2 regions of the Mycolicibacterium boenickei genome follow, and region 1 is predicted to be linked to the other one. Evidence: riboswitches for the same ligand, from Rfam matches in the RefSeq annotation. Region 1 holds a riboswitch; the other holds the start of a gene.
The links. A riboswitch is a leader RNA that binds a small molecule or an ion and turns the genes downstream of it on or off. The one in region 1 is predicted to bind cobalamin.

Region 1 (9,417 bases):
CGACAATCACGAATTGCCCTGGAGGAACTGATGCAGCGCACCATGCTGAAATCCAAGATTCACCGCGCCACGGTGACGCAGGCCGACCTGCACTACGTCGGCTCGGTGACCATCGACGCCGACCTGATGGAGGCCGCCGATCTGCTCGAGGGCGAACAGGTCACGATCGTCGACATCGACAACGGTGCCCGGCTGGTCACCTATGCCATCACCGGCGAGCGCGGCACCGGGGTGATCGGGATCAACGGCGCCGCAGCACATCTCATCCACCCGGGCGATCTGGTCATCCTGATCGCCTACGGGGTGATGGAAGATGCGGAGGCCCGCGAGTACCGGCCGCGAATCGTGTTCGTGGATGCCGACAACAAGCAGATCGACCTCGGTGAGCACGCCCACGACCCGGCGTACGTCCCCGCGGACGCGTCCGAACTGATGTCGCCGCGCTGATGCTGCTCGCGATCGACGTCCGCAACACCCACACCATCGTCGGGTTGATCTCCGGTTCGGGGGATCACGCGAAAGTGGTGCAGCAGTGGCGGATCCGGACCGAATCCGAGGTGACCGCCGACGAGTTGGCGCTCACCATCGACGGCCTGATCGGTGATGATTCCGAGCGCCTGACCGGGGCCGCTGGGCTGTCCACCGTTCCCTCGGTGCTACATGAGGTGCGGCTGATGCTCGAGCAGTACTGGCCGTCGGTGCCGCATGTGCTGATCGAGCCCGGTGTGCGTACCGGTATCCCGTTACTGGTCGACAACCCCAAGGAAGTCGGCGCCGACCGGATCGTGAATTGCCTTGCCGCCTATCACAAATACGGCACCGCGGCGATCATCGTCGACTTCGGTTCGTCGATTTGCGTCGACGTGGTGTCAGCCAAGGGCGAGTTCCTCGGCGGCGCGATCGCACCCGGCGTCCAGGTCTCCTCCGACGCGGCGGCCGCCCGCTCGGCCGCGCTGCGCCGGGTCGAGCTGACCCGTCCCCGTTCGGTGATCGGCAAGAACACCGTGGAATGCATGCAGGCCGGTGCGGTGTTCGGGTTCGCCGGGCTGGTCGACGGGCTGGTCCACCGGATCCGCGAGGACGTCGACGGGTTCTCCGGCAGCGACGTCGCGGTGGTGGCCACCGGTTACACCGCTCCCTTGGTGCTGCCTGACCTGCGAACCGTCGAGCACTACGACCGCCATCTCACCCTCGACGGACTGCGCCTGGTGTTCGAGCGCAACCGCGACAGCCAGCGCGGACGGCTCAAACCGGCCAGGTGACCGGTGTGAGGTTGTGCACACCCGGTCAGCACACCGACCCCAACGGGACGCGGATATGCCCTTGAGGCGCCGGTCCATTGGCTCGTGGTCGACCGTCGGCCGCATTCTCGGCGTGCAATTGTCCGCCGCCGGGTTCATTTAAGCTGGCATTTTGTGAGCCCAGCCGATCGCGACGACGCGTCCCAGTCCCAGGCCGACCTTCCCGAGCAGTTCCGGATTCGTCAGGCCAAGCGGGAGCGGCTGCTGGCAGAGGGCCGCGAGCCCTACCCGGTGACCGTTCCGCGCACGCACACCTTGGCCGAACTGCGGGCCGCCTATCCGGAGCTGGCCGCCGACACCCAGACCGGGCAGATCGTCGGCGTCTCGGGCCGCGTGGTATTCGCCCGGAATTCCGGCAAGTTGTGCTTCGCGACGCTGCAGGAAGGTGACGGCACCCAGCTGCAGGCGATGATCAGCCTGGCCCAGGTGGGGCAGGAGTCGCTTGACGCGTGGAAGGCCGACGTCGATCTGGGCGACATCGTGTTCGTCCACGGCGAGGTGATCAGCTCCAAGCGTGGTGAGCTGTCGGTGCTGGCCGATTCCTGGCAGATGGCGGCCAAGGCTTTGCGACCACTTCCGGTTGCTCACAAAGAAATGAGCGAAGAAACTCGGGTGCGTCAGCGCTATGTCGATCTCATCGTCCGGCCGGAGGCGCGCACCATCGCACGTCAACGGGTCGCGGTAGTGCGGGCGGTGCGGTCGGCACTGGAACGGCGTGGCTTTCTCGAGGTCGAGACCCCGATGCTGCAGACGCTGGCCGGCGGGGCGGCGGCTCGGCCGTTCATCACCCATTCCAATGCGCTCGATGTCGATCTGTACCTTCGGATTGCGCCGGAACTGTTCCTCAAACGCTGCATCGTCGGCGGATTTGACCGGGTTTTCGAGTTGAATCGAAACTTTCGTAACGAAGGTGTCGATTCCACGCACTCGCCGGAATTCTCGATGTTGGAGACATATCAGGCCTACGGCGACTACAACGATTCTGCGCGGGTCACGCGCGAACTTATTCAAGAGGTCGCGGACGAGGCGATCGGCACGCGTCAGGTGCCATTGCCCGATGGCACTGTCTACGATCTCGACGGCCAATGGGACACATTGGAAATGTATCCCTCGCTGTCGGAAGCGTTGGGTGAGGAGATCACGCCCGAGACATCAGTCGACTACTTGTGGCGTATTGCCGAGGGCCTCGAGCTCGAGATTCCGCGTGACCGCGGTTACGGACACGGGAAATTGGTCGAGGAACTCTGGGAACACACCGTGGGGGAGAAGCTGTGGGCGCCCACGTTCGTCCGTGACTTCCCCGTCGAGACGTCTCCGCTGACCCGGGCCCACCGCAGCATCCCCGGGGTGACCGAGAAATGGGATCTCTACGTGCGGCGTTTCGAGCTCGCCACCGGATATTCCGAACTCGTCGACCCGGTAATCCAGCGGGAACGATTCGAAGCCCAGGCCCGTGCCGCGGCTGCCGGCGATGACGAGGCAATGGTTCTCGATGACGATTTTCTTGCCGCATTGGAGTATGCGATGCCGCCCACAACGGGCACCGGAATGGGTATCGATCGCTTGTTGATGGCGTTGACCGGCTTGTCTATTCGGGAGACGGTTTTGTTCCCGATTGTTCGCCGTCACAGTAACTGAGCCCGCGCAACCGATCCGTCTTGATCGTCGGGTCGTTGGAAATGTGTGCGTTTTTGTGGCACATTAGGGCGCAGGTGCAGGATACTCAGGCGTAGTCACCAATGCGTATGCGGAAGGGTTCGGTGCGGGGTAATGGCGAAAAAAGTGACCGTCACGTTGGTCGACGATTTCGACGGTGAGGCCACCGCCGATGAGACGGTCGAATTCGGCCTCGACGGCGTTACCTACGAGATCGACCTTTCGTCCAAGAATGCCGCCAAGCTCCGTAACGATCTGAAGCAGTGGGTCGAGGCCGGGCGCCGGGTCGGCGGCCGCCGCCGCGGACGCGCAGCCGGACCGGCCCGTGGCCGCGGAGCCATCGATCGTGAGCAGAGTGCCGCCATCCGCGAATGGGCCCGCCGCAACGGGCACAACGTGTCCACCCGTGGCCGTATCCCCGCCGACGTCATCGACGCCTTCCACGCCGCAACCTAAAACGACCGCAACTTAACCAACAGTTGCCAGCTCCGGACCGGTGAGAATTCCCGGTCCGGAGTTTTTCGCTAGTGGCGAACCCGAAAGGCCCGGATTTCGGAAACGATTCGCCGACCGGCGACGTTGCTCATCTGCAGTACCAGATGTGGACAGCTCCTACTGGGTGCCTGCCCTCCGGAACGGACCGCCAACCTCCGCACCCGGGACGGCCGCCCATTAGAGTGGACGGTAGGTACTACGTGCGGGCTACGAGAAAACCGATAGAACGCAGCCGTACGCGGGTATCGCTAGCGATGGAGAGCAGGTAACCACCGATGTTTGAGAGATTTACCGACCGTGCCCGCAGGGTCGTCGTCTTGGCGCAAGAAGAAGCCCGGATGCTCAACCACAACTACATCGGGACCGAGCACATCCTGTTGGGTCTTATTCACGAGGGCGAGGGCGTAGCCGCCAAGTCGCTGGAGTCGTTGGGCATCTCGCTGGAAGGCGTTCGCAGCCAGGTCGAGGAGATCATCGGCCAGGGCCAGCAGGCCCCGTCCGGGCACATCCCGTTCACGCCGCGCGCCAAGAAGGTGCTTGAGCTGTCCCTGCGCGAGGCGCTGCAGCTCGGCCACAACTACATCGGCACCGAGCACATTCTGCTCGGTCTGATTCGTGAGGGCGAGGGCGTCGCGGCCCAGGTGCTGGTCAAGCTCGGCGCCGAGCTGACCCGCGTGCGCCAGCAGGTCATCCAGCTGCTCAGCGGCTACCAGGGCAAGGAGGCCGCCGAGGCCGGCACCGGTGGTCGTGGTGGCGAGTCGGGCAACCCGTCGACCTCGCTGGTCCTCGACCAGTTCGGCCGTAACCTGACCGCCGCCGCCATGGAGGGCAAGCTCGATCCGGTCATCGGCCGTGAGAAGGAAATCGAGCGGGTCATGCAGGTGCTGAGCCGCCGCACCAAGAACAACCCGGTGCTGATCGGTGAGCCCGGCGTCGGTAAGACGGCCGTCGTCGAGGGCCTGGCCCAGGCCATCGTGCACGGCGAGGTTCCCGAGACGCTGAAGGACAAGCAGCTCTACACCCTGGACCTGGGTTCGCTGGTGGCAGGCAGCCGTTACCGCGGTGACTTCGAAGAGCGGCTGAAGAAGGTGCTCAAGGAGATCAACACCCGCGGCGACATCATCCTGTTCATCGACGAGCTGCACACGCTCGTCGGTGCGGGTGCCGCCGAGGGCGCCATCGACGCCGCCAGCATCCTGAAGCCGAAGCTGGCTCGTGGCGAGCTGCAGACGATCGGTGCGACCACCCTCGACGAGTACCGCAAGTACATCGAGAAGGACGCCGCCCTCGAGCGCCGGTTCCAGCCGGTCCAGGTGGGTGAGCCGACCGTCGAGCACACGATCGAGATCCTCAAGGGTCTGCGTGACCGCTACGAGGCGCACCACCGTGTCTCGATCACCGACGGCGCGCTGGTGGCCGCGGCCACCCTGGCCGACCGCTACATCAACGACCGGTTCCTGCCGGACAAGGCGATCGACCTGATCGACGAGGCCGGCGCCCGGATGCGCATCCGCCGGATGACCGCTCCGCCAGACCTGCGCGAGTTCGACGAGAAGATCGCCGACGCGCGCCGGGAGAAGGAGTCTGCGATCGACGCGCAGGACTTCGAGAAGGCGGCGAGCCTGCGCGACCGCGAGAAGCAGCTGGTCGCCCAGCGCGGCGAGCGTGAGAAGCAGTGGCGCTCAGGCGATCTCGACGTCGTCGCCGAGGTCGATGACGAGCAGATCGCCGAGGTGCTCGGCAACTGGACCGGTATCCCGGTGTTCAAGCTGACCGAGGCCGAGACCACGCGCCTGCTGCGCATGGAGGAGGAGCTGCACAAGCGGATCATCGGCCAGGAGGACGCCGTCAAGGCCGTCTCCAAGGCGATCCGCCGCACCCGTGCCGGTTTGAAGGACCCGAAGCGCCCGTCCGGTTCGTTCATCTTCGCCGGCCCGTCCGGTGTCGGTAAGACCGAGCTGTCCAAGGCGCTGGCCAACTTCCTGTTCGGCGACGACGATGCGCTGATCCAGATCGACATGGGCGAGTTCCACGATCGCTTCACCGCGTCGCGGCTGTTCGGTGCCCCTCCGGGGTACGTCGGCTACGAAGAGGGCGGCCAGCTCACCGAGAAGGTGCGCCGCAAGCCGTTCTCGGTCGTGCTGTTCGACGAGATCGAGAAGGCCCACCAGGAGATCTACAACAGCCTGTTGCAGGTCCTGGAAGACGGACGCCTCACCGACGGTCAGGGCCGCACGGTCGACTTCAAGAACACCGTGTTGATCTTCACCTCCAACCTGGGCACCTCCGACATCAGCAAGGCGGTCGGACTGGGCTTCAGCCAGGGCGGCGGGGAGAACAACTACGAGCGGATGAAGCAGAAGGTCAACGACGAGCTCAAGAAGCACTTCCGGCCTGAGTTCCTCAACCGCATCGATGACATCATCGTGTTCCACCAGCTGACGCAGGACGAGATCATCCAGATGGTCGACCTGATGATCGGCCGGGTCGGCAACCAGCTCAAGGCCAAGGACATGGCGATGGAGCTGACCGACAAGGCCAAGGCCCTGCTGGCCAAGCGCGGCTTCGATCCGGTGCTCGGTGCCCGCCCGTTGCGGCGCACCATCCAGCGCGAGATCGAGGATCAGCTGTCCGAGAAGATCCTCTTCGAGGAGCTGGGCCCCGGCCAGCTGGTGACGGTCGACGTCGAGGGCTGGGACGGCGAAGGTGCCGGCGAGGACGCGAAGTTCACGTTCTCGGGCGCGCCCAAGGCGGCCGGCTCCGATGGTCCGGACCTGGCCAAGGCCGGAGCGACCGCGGAATAAGTTCACAAGAGATCAGGCCCCCGGAAATCCGGGGGCCTGATTTTTTGTGGTGGTCAGCTGCCCAGGGCCGGGCCCACGGTCGTGTTCCAGGACTCCTGCATCTCCGACTCGAACAGGCCCCACGTGTGCGAGCCCTGCGGCCGGACCACGTAGGTGATCGGCACCCCGGCGGCGGAGGCCGCGTCGGCGAACACCTTGGTGCTGTCGGCGACGATGCGCTCGATCAACCCGCCGGTGAGGTTGGGGCCGAAGCCCGCAGGTAGCCGGTCGACGTCACCCACGTCGCCCGAGGCGGATGCCGCGGCGTAGACGGCCGTACCCCGCAGCTTTCCGACATTCTTCGACGGATCGTGGGCGACCCACAGCGGTCCGCCGGCCGGTCCCCACATGTTGTCGGCGCTCACGCCGCCGCCCATCAGCGTCAGCGAGACCTGCTGGGCGTTGTCGGCAGGGTTGAGCAGCCCGCTGTAGGACGCGACGGCCCGGAACAGTCCGGGCGCCTGAACGGCGTAGTCGACGGCGGTGCCGCCGGTGCTCGAAAGTCCGCCGACTGCGTTGCGGCCGTTGGCGTTGTACTGCGAGTTGATCAGCGGCGGCAGTTCCTGGGTCATGTAGGTCTGGTACTGCCGGCTGCCGTCGTTGACCCAGTTGGTCCACCAACTGAACTGGCCGCCGAGCGGGGAGACGACGTTGACGTTTTTGTTGGCGAAGAAACCTTGGATGTCGGTCATGCCGAACCAGCTCTTGGCGCCGGGCGCGAAATTGCCGCCGGGGTCGAGGTTGTCGCCGCCGTCGATGCCCGGCAGCAAGTAGAAGGTGGGCGCTCCCGAACGCGGAGCCTTCAACACGTCGTTGACGATCACCTGGTTCATGGCCGGCGAGAACACCGACACCTTGTCCCAGCGATCGTTGACGTGCTCGATGCCGGTGATGTGGGCACCGCCCGGGATGGGCGCTGCTTCGGCCACGGGGACGGACACAAACGGCAGCACTGCGATAACGGCGGCGGCGAAGACGCGCGCACTGCGTAGGAGTTGGGTCACCGCGTGATTATGTGGCACCGATTCGCCGAAACACCGCGTTTGAAAAACGCGTCACCTGCGGTTATTTGCGTTTTCACGCAGTGGGCGCGGTTGCGGTATACGGCGATCTCCTGCGCCGTGGTTAGGATGCTGTTGTAATCGACAGGCAAACGGAACCTGGTGAGAGTCCAGGACGGCCGCGCCACTGTTAACAGTCAGACCCGACCTGTCACGACACGGACTGGGACGCGAATTCCCGGAAAGGACCTCTCGATGGCTTCCACTGACGTACGCAAGGGCCAGGCCCGGCCGATCGACCTCTCGGCAACCAAGGCGGTGCTCTGGCTGACCCTGACCGCGTTCGTCGCGCTGTTGGCCCTTTACTTCGTCGGGATGGACCAGGGCGCAACCTCTGTGCTGGGCAACAACACCTACGTGCACGAGTTCGTGCACGACGCCCGCCACCTGCTCGGTTTCCCCTGCCACTGACGCAGCGGAGATTCGGCGACAAAATGGAAAAGCAGATCATCGGGCGCGGCATTCTGGCCGGCGCCCTAGCTGGCGTGCTCGCCTTCCTGTGGGCGAAGCTGCTGATCGAACCGATCATCGGTCGGGCGATCGACTTCGAGAACGGTGTCGGCGCGGCGCATGAAGCCGCGGAACATTCGCACGGCGGAGGCGGGCATTCGCACGGCGGCGCCGAGAGTGCCGAGGTGTTCACCCGCGGCGTGCAATCCAACATCGGCATGGGCCTCGGCGTCCTGATCTTCAGTGTGGCGATGGGCGCGCTGCTGGCCGTCGTGTTCTGCGCGCTGTACGGCAGGGCCAACCTGTCCGCGCGGGCGTTGGCCGCGCTGACCGCGGGCGGCATGCTCGTCTCACTGTGGATCGTCCCGGCGCTCAAGTACCCGCCGAACCCGCCGGCGGTCAGCCTCGAGGAGACCATCCAGCAGCGGACCCTGCTGTACCTGTTGTTGGTCGTGCTCTCTGCCGGGTTGTTCGTGGGATCGGTGCTGCTGGCGCGCCGGCTGACGCCGAAGCTGGGAGCATGGAACGCCACCCTGGTCGGCGCCGCGGACTACGTGGTGTCGATGGCCGTGGTTTTTCTGATCCTGCCGGGCATCCATGAGACCCCGTCGACGTTCCCGGCCGACGACCTCTACCAGTTCCGGTTGTACTCCCTGGGTACCCAGGTGGTGATCTGGGCGACGATCGGTCTGGTGTTCGGGGCCCTGGCATCGAAGGTGCTCGAGGGCAAACGGGAGTCTCTCGCAGCGTGAACTTCGATGAGTGAGGTCGTCCGGCTGACGTTGGTGTCGCACGCCATGACCGATGCCACGGCGGCCGGACGATTTCCCACCGACGAACCGCTGAATGCGTTGGGCCACCGTCAGGCTGACGCTGCCGTTGAACTCGGTGTCATCGACACCGCGTGCTGCGGGCCGGAGAAACGGGCCCGCCAGACCGCGGAACTGCTGGGGCTGTCGGCGGCGGTCGAACCCCGGCTGGCCGACCTGGACTTCGGGAGTTGGCGCGGAGCTGTGCTCGGCGGCGTCCCGCCGGCAGACCTGGCGGTCTGGCTGACCGATCCGGCCCGGGCGCCGCACGGTGGTGAATCCGTGGTCGACCTCGTCAATCGGGTGCACGGCTGGATGGACGGCCTGGCCTCGGAGCGAGGACGGCTGGTCGCCGTCACCCACCCCGCGGTGGTCAGGGCTGCCATCCTGGTGGCCCTGGATGCCCCGCCAAAATCGTTCTGGCGCATCGACATCGCACCGATGAGCCGCACCGTCATGAACTTCCGCGGCCACGCCTGGACGCTGCGGAGCAGCAGCTAGTTTCCGCCGCAGGATCTGTCGACCGGGACGTCCGTTTCTACCCCGAGGTTGTCATTCGGCGACGACCACAGCCTTGAGGCAGAAACCGGCGCAGCGAGGCGCCGAACCAGCAGTTAGCCCACGGGCGCCATGGCGAACGCGCGCTTGGCGATCTGCAGTAACCAGCCCGCGGCGGTGGGGCTGCGGAACTTCGGCCAGTTCAGCTGGAAACTGAACACCCACGGCTGGCCGGTGTAGTCCACTGCGTACCAGCTGAAGGTCAGGTCGCCGGGCAGATTGCCGCCCTTGGCTCCGATGTAGC
Region 2 (9,417 bases), 2.8 Mb from region 1:
GTAGCCTTCGGCGCTCAGGGCTGAGATGGTCTCGTCGGCCCGCTGCCCGCTGCCTGCAGTCGGTTCTGCCGTGGCAAATGGCGCGCCCCCGATGGCAATGGCAGGTATGAGTGCGGCAATTCCGGTGATTTTCGTATAGTGAGCATGGAGCAGCATCCCGACCCTCCTGGCGGTCGGATCTCATGCTGTCGCTCTCACCTGCAGCCCCGGCCGTTATCGGCCAGTGTATTCCCGATGTACGGAAAGTGAACTAAAAGTAAATAATATTTCACGCGTCATTTGGAAGCACCTGGCTCCCGTGGATCGTGAGCGTGCTGAGCAAAGCAAATCGGGCAGCGTCCGGGTTTGGCCGGACGCTGCCCGAAAGCTTTTGTTACGGAGCAGGCGGTGCGGGAACGGGAGGTGCCGGTGGAGCTCCGGGGGCCGGTGGCGGTGCCGCCGGATCCGGCAGATTCTCGCCGAGGCCGGACGGAATGTTCGCTCCGGGCGGGGGAGCCGTGCCCGGAAGTGGTTCGCCCAGTTGCTCTTTGGGAACCTGGCCCAGCAGTGAACCGCGCAGGTTGCCGTTGCGGTACAGCGTGTGCATCTGCCGCATCCAGTCGAGCCCGGAGATATCGGCGTTCTCCTGGCCCGGCTCGACTCCGACCACGGTGCCCTGGCCGGGTGCCGACGGTTTCTCGTTCTGCGGGAAGAAGTATCCGTTGTTGAATGCCCTGAGGTTGGGCGCCTCGGTCGGTGGTGGTCCGCCGGGTGCAGACGGAGCCGCATACTGGCCGAGCAGCGCGCCCGGGCTCATGTCGACCCCGTTCGGCACGCCGAGCCGGCCGGGCGCTGTGTCGGTGCCGGTCTGTCCCAGCACCGACAACCCGCTCGGCCCGAGAGGTGCGCCCATCAGCGGCACCTCAGGTCCTGGCGGCGGTGCCGGTTCCGGCGCCGGAGCCGGTGCGGGGACCGCGGGCGCGCCCGGGACCTCCGGCGGTGCCGGGTCGGCGGCGGCGGTTGCCGAGCAGGCAACCGCCGCGCCGACCGCGAACAGCCCGGCTGCGGCGAGGGTGGCCATCGCGTTCTTGATCGCGAATGTGCCGTCCGGGTTCTCGCTCATGCCTTCGTGTTTCGCTTTCACATCCAGACCGTCAGACTGCCTTGGTGACGCCGTAGTAGGCCACCACATCGTCGGTGTCGGTGGTGGAGCTGGTCAGGGTCGCGTACGACCGCAGGAAGGACTGGCCGACGCAGCCGTCGATCTTGATGTGAACGTCCTTCACGGTGACGCGCACCGGCGCGGCCTTGAACGACTTCTTGTTCACCGAGACGTTGGTGACGGTGCCGGGCTTGGCGTGGATCTCGATGGTGCCCGAGATCGGCATGCTGACACCGGTGGGGATGATGCCGGCCAAGGTGGAGCCCGAGGTGCTCAGACCGATCGACCCGATGAGGCGGACCTGTCCGAGTTCGATGCCGCAGCCGATCTGGTAGCCGGTGTCCAGCGTGCCGCCGGTCAGCGAGGTGGACCCGCCTCCGGTGACGGTGCCGGTGAAGGTGGCGCCCACCAGGTACTCACGCGACGACGCGGCGGTGGTCAGTGGTGCGACGGGCAGCTGGCTCTCGTCCTTCGCGGAGACGGTGAGCGTCCAGCCGTCCGGGGTCTTGACGACACCCGGCTCGGCGGAGGCGACGAGCCCGTTGTCCGGGGGCGGGCCGGCATCCACGGCCGGGTCTCCGGGCGGTGGCGGCGGGGGGTCGGCCGACGCGAGGGGCGCCAACGCAACCGGGGCCAGCAGGCAGACGGCAGCCAGGGTGGCGAATCGATTCAACATGCGGGAACTTGTGCCTCTCGTGGGGTTCGAATCCGAGGGATCTGGGCGAGTCATGTGTCGTATCCGGGCCGGGTCAGACGGCCTTGGTGACGCCGAGGTAGGTGATGACGTCATCGGTGTTGTCGGTGGAGCTGGTCAGGGTCGCGTAGGTGCGGATGAACGACTGACCGGCGCACTGATCGAACTTGATACGGACGCCCGTGATGGTCACGCGGGTACCGGTGCCCTTGAACGACTTCTTGTCGATCGGGACGATGGTGACCGTGCCCGGCTTCAGGTACACCTTGCCCTGCAAGCTGATTCCGGTACCGAGGCTGGCGTCGCCCGCGGAACCGGTGAACGGAATCTTGATACCCGGGGTGAAGCTGGCACCCGGGTTGATCTCCGTCTCGTCGCTGATGATGCCGCAGCCGATCTGGGCGCCGGCCTCCAGCGTGCCGCCGGTGAGCTTGGTCTTGCCGCCGCCGGAGACCTTTCCGGTGAACGTGCCGCCGACAAGGTATTCGCGCGACGAGATGGCGGTGGTCAGCGGGGCCACCGGCAGCAGGGTCTCGTTGGAGCCGGCCACCGTCACGTGCCAGCCGTCGGGGGTGTCCAGCACTCCCGGGGGTGAGGACGGCACCGCGCCGGTGTCCGGTGGGGGCGGAGCCGGCGCGGCGGCCGCTGCGGGGGCGGCGGGGTCCGGCGGCGGCGGGGGATCCGCGAGGGCAAGGGGCGCAATCGCTACAGGGGCCAACATGCAGACTGCAGCCAGCGGGGCAAAACGACTCAACATGCGTGAACTAGCGCCTCTCGTGGTTCGGGCCCTGTCGTTCCGCGACGCGCCGTGGTCGTCAGAACCCAACGGGTCCAAGGAATCTGTCGCGACGAATCATTAACCGGTTGCGTTTCGATTCGGTGAACAACGACCCAACAGTTGCCGCCACCTTCCCGTCCAGCTGGCATCCCCGAACCTGTGAGGTCGCTGGGAAACGGCATGCGCCGCAGCGCAATACATATATGAGGTATCGGGAGCGACACCCGGCACGCAATGGACGACGCGTGGAGGGAACGGGTTGGTCGGTTGTTCACCTTTTGGACATGTGAACCCTCGACCGTGTGGTGATCCGGGGGGTAAGGCGGATGCGTCGAGCAGGCGCGGCCGTCGAACGTGGCGCCTGGCGCCTAACTGCTACCGACTGACGGAGGAATCGTTGAAGTCGACTCAGGTATACGAGCGAGGGTTCGTGTCGCTACTCATTGCCTTCGGCATCGGTTTCGCTGCCATGCCCACCGCCATCGCCGAACCGGGCGATGAGGCCGGTGCCCCGGGTCCGGTGGCGCCCGCGGTGCCCGAGTTGCCGCCGGTGACGGCCGGAGCCCCCGCTGTGGGGCCGGCACCGGTTCCGGTTGCCAGCACGGATGACCCTGGCGTGCCTGCGGTTACGGCCTGCTCGACGTTCGCCAACGCGCTCGACTCTGCGTCGACGTTCTACGGCGACTTCGCGGATTCCATCGAAGGGGTGGAGCGGCCCGATTACGGCGATCCGACGATCAGCACGACGAACACCAGCGGCCGCACGGCGCTGCGGGAAGCCGCCGCGTCGGCGATGAGCGCGGCCGGTACCCCCGGACTCTCGCCCGATATCGCCAACCCGATGCGCTCTTGGTCGTTCGGAGCCACCAAGCTGCTCCTGAAGATGGGCTTGCGGACCGGTGGTCAGTCTCTCAACGACACGGCTACCCAGCTCAACAACGATGCGACCAATGCTCAGATGGCCTGTGCCGCTGCGGGGACCCACGCCTGACGGCGAGCTCAACCACCATGTGCGCGGTGAGCCGTGCCGTCTGTAAAGGAATGCCGTGATCCGGCTTGCGATTTCGTTGCTCATGCTCGCCCTGTTGGCAACCGGTTGTGCCGGCAACGGCGACAAGGCCCAGGGCCCACCGAAGGAGGTGCCCAAGTCGGCCCTCGAGGGATTGCTGCTCACCACCGACCAGGTCGACACCGTGATGGGGGCCGCAGGAATGGTGGCGCACAAGCCGGTCACCGAGATGAACGATCATCGCAACCTGTTGCCCAATCTCAACTGCCTCGGCGCCTGGCAGGTGAACGAGTCCGCGATCTACGGGGATCGCTGGACCGCCATGCGTCAGGTGCTGCTGCGCGCTCCGGACAACGACAACTGGGACAACCTGTTGGTGCAGTCGGTGGTGATCTTCCCGTCGTCGCAGGAGGCCACCGACTTCCTGAACCAATCGGCCGAACGCTGGGCCAAGTGCACCAACCACAACGTGAACATCACCCTGAACGGGGAACCGCTGCCCAGGTGGAGGAGCGGCGATCTGACCACGACGGACTCAGAGCTCACCTTGCCCTTCACCCGTGTGAACGGGGATCAGACCCGCGCCTGTCAGCGCGCGCTGGCCGTGGCCGCCAATCTCGTCATGGACATCCAGGCGTGTAAGCCGGCCGGTTCATCGGTGACCCAGGCCGCCGACGTGGTGGACCAGATCAAGGCGGCGATGCCTCGCTGACGGTGTCCGCCATCGGGCAGCGGGTAGTCTGGGGCACGCAGCTGGTTTGCCGGCACCGGGGTGTTTGCGGTGCCGACATCGAACGCCGCATGCTGATTTCGATGCGACGTGAGAGGGAACCCGGTGAGAATCCGGGACTGTCCCGCAGCGGTATGCAGGAACGACCACCGTCATCAGCACTGGCACGCAGGGATCTGCGGCTGGGAAGCGACGGTCAGTAGGAGCACGGTTTCCGTGCGTGCCTGTGAGTCCGAAGACCTGCCAGCCGTACCGGGCGCGCCGCGCCCGGTGGTTCATCGCCTCGCGGAATGGGCAGTGGCCGAAGACGGTTCGCTCGTGGCGGGTGGCTGTGTTCGGTTCGATGTCTCCTGGCGGTGGCCATCCCCGTCGCACGTTGAAGGACGTCGTCATGAGCACAACCGCAGCAGCACCATTCACCGCCACCGTCCTCGGGTTGCCCCGAATCGGACCCAACCGCGAACTCAAACGCGCCGTCGAGAAGTACTGGGCCGGCCGCATCGATCGCGACGAACTGGAGTCTCTCGCCGCGACATTGCGCCGCGACACCTGGGAGTCGCTCGTCGCGGCCGGCGTGGACTCGGTACCGGTCAACACGTTCTCCTACTACGACCAGATACTCGACACCGCAGTTCTGGTCGGAGCCATGCCGGCCCGGGTCCGTGGGATCGCCGATGATCTCGACCGGTATTTCGCTGCCGCCCGCGGGAACGACGAAGTCGCGCCGCTCGAGATGACGAAGTGGTTCGACACCAACTACCACTACCTCGTGCCGGAGCTCGGACGGGACACCGCCTTTGCCCTCGACCCCACCAAGGTGCGGCGCGAACTGAAAGAAGCACGTGCACAGGGAATTCCAGCGCGTCCGGTGATCATCGGACCCATTACCTTCCTGGCACTGTCAAAGGCTGTAGACGGTGCGGTCCAGCCGCTCTCTCGGCTGGACGAACTCGTCGATGTGTACGCCGAACTGCTGGGGGCTCTGGCGGATCAGGGAGTCGGATGGGTCCAGATCGATGAACCGGTGCTGGTCACCGATATCGTCGACAATGCGGCCGAACTCGCGGAGCGGGTCTATGCCCGGCTCGGTGGCGTGAACAACCGGCCCGCGATCTTCCTGGCGACGTACTTCGGTGAACTCACCGACGCGCTGCCGGCCCTGGCCCGAACGCCGGTCGAGGCGATCGGTGTCGACCTGGTGTCCGGTTCTGCCGCTGCCCTGGCGGCGCTGCCCGGGCTCAACGACAAGCTTCTGGTGGCCGGGGTGGTGGACGGCCGCAATATCTGGCGCACCGACCTGGAACAGGCGCTTGGCACGTTGGCGATGTTGCGGGAATCGGCGGCCGCGATCGCGGTTTCTACGTCGTGCTCGACGCTGCATGTGCCGTACTCACTGGAGGCCGAACCGAATATCGATGCGGCGCTGCGTAGCTGGCTGGCCTTCGGGGCCGAGAAGGTCGACGAGGTGGTAGCCCTGGCGCGAGGTCTCGGGCAGGGACGGGACGCGATCGCGGATGAGATCGCGGCATCCGACGCCGCCCTGTCAACGCGCAGGTCCGATCCGCGGCTCAACAACGGCGCGGTCCGGGCACGGATATCGACGCTCGTAGCCTCCGGCGCAACGCGTGGACCGGCCGATCAGCGCCGCATCGCTCAGCAGGACCGGCTCAACCTTCCGGCGTTGCCCACCACCACGATCGGGTCCTACCCGCAGACCTCGGCGATTCGGGTTGCTCGTGCAGATCTGCGCTCCGGCAAGATCGATGCCGCCGAGTATCAGCGTCGGATGAAGTCCGAGATCGCTGATGTCATCAAGCTGCAGGAGGACCTGGGACTCGACGTGCTGGTGCACGGTGAGCCCGAGCGCAACGACATGGTGCAGTACTTTGCCGAGCAGCTCGATGGATTCTTCGCGACCCAGAACGGCTGGGTGCAGTCCTACGGGAGCCGGTGCGTGCGCCCGCCGATCCTCTACGGGGACGTGGCCCGGCCGGAGTCCATGACCGTCGAGTGGATCACCTACGCTCAGTCGCTCACCGACAAGCCGGTCAAGGGCATGCTCACCGGTCCGGTCACGATCCTGGCCTGGTCGTTCGTCCGTGACGATCAGCCGCTGGCGGACACGGCTTTTCAGGTCGCCCTCGCCATCCGTGACGAGACGGTGGACCTGCAGTCGGCCGGGATCGCCATCATCCAGGTCGACGAGCCGGCCTTGCGTGAGCTGCTGCCGTTGCGTGCCGGGGACAAGGAGGCCTACCTGCGGTGGGCGGTCGATGCGTTCCGGCTGTCCACCTCCGGCGTCGCCGATGAAACGCAGATCCACACTCACCTGTGCTACTCGGAGTTCGGTGAGGTGATCGGGGCGATCGCCGACCTGGATGCCGACGTGACGTCCATCGAGGCGGCTCGATCACACATGGAGGTGCTCGGCGATCTCAACGCCGTCGGCTTCTCCAACAGTGTCGGTCCGGGTGTGTACGACATCCACTCGCCGCGGGTGCCCGGGGTGGACGAGATCGTCACGTCTCTGCGCGAGGCGCTCAAAGCGATCCCCGCCGAACGACTGTGGGTAAATCCAGACTGTGGTCTGAAAACTCGTACCACGGATGAGGTGACCGAGTCGCTCAAGCATCTGGTCAGGGCCGCCGTCGAAGTTCGCGCCGGATAACCCGGCCTGCCGAGTGTGGGTCTTGTGCACGCGACCGGGCCGATCCTGGTGCACAAGGCCTACGCTCGTGCGGCTTCGACTCTCCCGAGCATCATCCGAACTCGATGATGTTCGTCGGTGCCCGGAAGCGCTCGAGTGACCGGGACCGGTAGACGAGCGCCGCGGCCCGCGACACGACCTTGCCGCGACCGGCCGGCATCTCAAGCTCACGCACTGCGAGAACTCCTGGTATGGAACGTAACTCGTGGTACCGGTCCGCGGTGAACCAGAACGGCATCGGTGGTGCGGTGTACTGCTTGCTGAGCTTGATGCCGCGTCGCCGGGAGTACCAGCTGAGAAATCGCGGGACGCTGTCGAAGATCAGCTGCCCGCCGGGGAATCTGGCGGCGCAGGCGGCGATGAGATCGAACACCGCGTCGTGCTCCAGGTACTGGAACAATCCCTCGGCCGTGATGAGCACACCGTTGGTGGAGTCGACGTGATCCATCCACGAGTGGTCCAGTGCCGACTGGGCCAGGTAGCGCAGCCGGTCCGAAGCCGGGAGCAACTGCTCGCGCAGCCGCACGATGGGCTCCAGATCCACTGAAAGCCAGTTCATTCCACCATTGTCGAGGCGCCAGAAGCTGGTCTGGAGCCCCTCGGCCAGGGCGACCACGCTGGCGCGGGGGTGCGTCTTGAGGTACCGGCGAGAGGCATCGTCGAACGCCAGGGCCCGAAGCGCGGTCGCCTGGTGGGTCCGGCCGAAATGGTGATAGTCGTACCCCAGACCGTCGCGCAGGGTGATCGCCAGCGGGTCCACGATGATGCCGTCAGGCCTGGCCGCCTCGGTCGCCCTCTGGTGCAGAGTCAGGAGCGCGGTTTCCGATACCGCGGTCAGATGACGTGCGTCGATCACTGGCATGGCTCGACCGTACCCGGGCGGGTCACTCGCGAGAGTCGTTGCCCCGGTGGGCACATCAATCCCCACATTGCGGGAACTTTCTGGTGACGGTGAGCGACTAGCTGAAAGACAGGACCGGTCGACGTCCGTGCGAGGAGGTGATGCGTGACTGCCCCGATGTGGCTGGCGGTGCCCCCAGAGGTGCATTCTGCCGCGTTGAGTACGGGTCCCGGTCCCGGGTCCCTGGTGGCCGCAGCCGGGCAGTGGCATGCGCTGAGCACTCAATACAGCGCGGTAGCAGTCGAACTCACACAACTGCTGGCCGAGGTGCAGGCCGGCAGCTGGGAAGGCCCCAGCGCCGCACAGTATGTGGCTGCTCATGGCCCCTACCTGGCATGGCTGGAGCAGGCCTCGGCCGACAGCGCCGTCACCGCGGTGCAGCACGAGACGGTCGCAGCCGCCTACGCCGGCGCCCTGGCGGCCATGCCCAGTCTGGCCGAGCTCGCCGCCAACCACGTCACTCACGGCATGCTGCTGGCCACCAACTTCTTCGGCGTCAACACCATCCCGATTGCCGTCAACGAGGCCGATTACGTGCGGATGTGGCTGCAGGCAGCCGAGGTGATGACGACGTACCAGGGGGTTGCGGAGAGCGCAACGGCAGCAGTGCCGTCGCCCCAGCCTGCCCCGCCGATCCTTGCGCCAGGAGGTGAGGCGCGAAGCGGTCAGCAGAACACGTCGGGCTCAGCGTCGGACACCCAGCCGCCCGGTGACATCTGGCGGCTGATCTCCGAGCTCATCTCGGGTGCGGGCAATCCCCAGCAACTCCTCGAGACGTTTCAGCAGTTCTTCGGGCAACTGGGATTCAACCCCGTGGAGGCCGCGGTGCTCGCGGTCATCGCTCTCGTCCTCTACGACATGCTCTGGTATCCCTACTACGCGTCGTATTCGCTTCTGCTGCTGCCATTTCTCGCCCCCGCGCTCAGCGCGCTGAGCGCCCTGGGCGCGCTCGCGCTCCTGCAGAACGACCTACCGGCGCCAGGTGGATCACCGGTTGCCGCTGAGGCCGGCAGCGGCGCCCATCGTACGGCGGCGACCATCGGCGCCGGCTCGGCGTTGAGCCCGTCCGGAGTGTCCACCGCCGTTCCTCAGGCGGGCGGCTCGGGCTCCGGCGCGCCCGCCACCACTACCAGCGGCACCGGCCCGGCAGCATCGACGTTCGCCGGCTATGCCGTAGCCGGCCCGGACCCGCCCGCAGTGCCATCGGGGCCGAAGTCCGGTGCGAAATCCCCTGACGGAATGGCAGATATCCTCGCCACCGTCGCCGCGGCCCGAACGGCTGCCGCCACCGGCACGCGTCGGAAACAGATCGGCCGGAAACGAGATCGGGCCCGCAGCTATCGCCACGAGTTTCTGTCCGAGACCGCGGATGCCGCCATCGACGACCCGGCCGCCGGCCGGGACGCGCCGTCCGCCAGTGACGTGGGTACGGCCGCCCTCGGTTTCACCGGTGCGAC

Region 2: linked by a shared signal. The riboswitch ahead of metE (5-methyltetrahydropteroyltriglutamate--homocysteine S-methyltransferase) and the one ahead of G6N57_RS02700 (CbtB domain-containing protein) in region 1 are both predicted to bind cobalamin.

What each region holds. Positions count from the first base shown of each region.
Region 1 covers NZ_AP022579.1:603,664-613,080, reverse strand. Annotated here, with positions in the region: gene panC (pantoate--beta-alanine ligase) at 1-31, shown strand, start outside; gene panD (aspartate 1-decarboxylase) at 31-447, shown strand; gene G6N57_RS02725 (type III pantothenate kinase) at 447-1,262, shown strand; gene lysS (lysine--tRNA ligase) at 1,416-2,939, shown strand; gene lsr2 (histone-like nucleoid-structuring protein Lsr2) at 3,072-3,413, shown strand; gene clpC1 (ATP-dependent protease ATP-binding subunit ClpC) at 3,728-6,256, shown strand; gene G6N57_RS02705 (alpha/beta hydrolase) at 6,310-7,299, opposite strand; cobalamin riboswitch at 7,407-7,562, shown strand; gene G6N57_RS02700 (CbtB domain-containing protein) at 7,552-7,767, shown strand; gene G6N57_RS02695 (CbtA family protein) at 7,791-8,558, shown strand; gene G6N57_RS02690 (histidine phosphatase family protein) at 8,565-9,116, shown strand; gene G6N57_RS02685 (serine hydrolase) at 9,230-9,417, opposite strand, start outside.
Region 2 covers NZ_AP022579.1:3,399,591-3,409,007, forward strand. Annotated here, with positions in the region: gene G6N57_RS16215 (hypothetical protein) at 1-156, opposite strand, end outside; gene G6N57_RS16220 (hypothetical protein) at 374-1,102, opposite strand; gene G6N57_RS16225 (MspA family porin) at 1,134-1,817, opposite strand; gene G6N57_RS16230 (MspA family porin) at 1,891-2,592, opposite strand; gene G6N57_RS16235 (Rv2240c family protein) at 3,083-3,604, shown strand; gene G6N57_RS16240 (sensor domain-containing protein) at 3,660-4,334, shown strand; cobalamin riboswitch at 4,412-4,614, shown strand; gene metE (5-methyltetrahydropteroyltriglutamate--homocysteine S-methyltransferase) at 4,744-7,020, shown strand; gene G6N57_RS16250 (class I SAM-dependent methyltransferase) at 7,112-7,921, opposite strand; gene G6N57_RS16255 (PPE family protein) at 8,084-9,417, shown strand, end outside.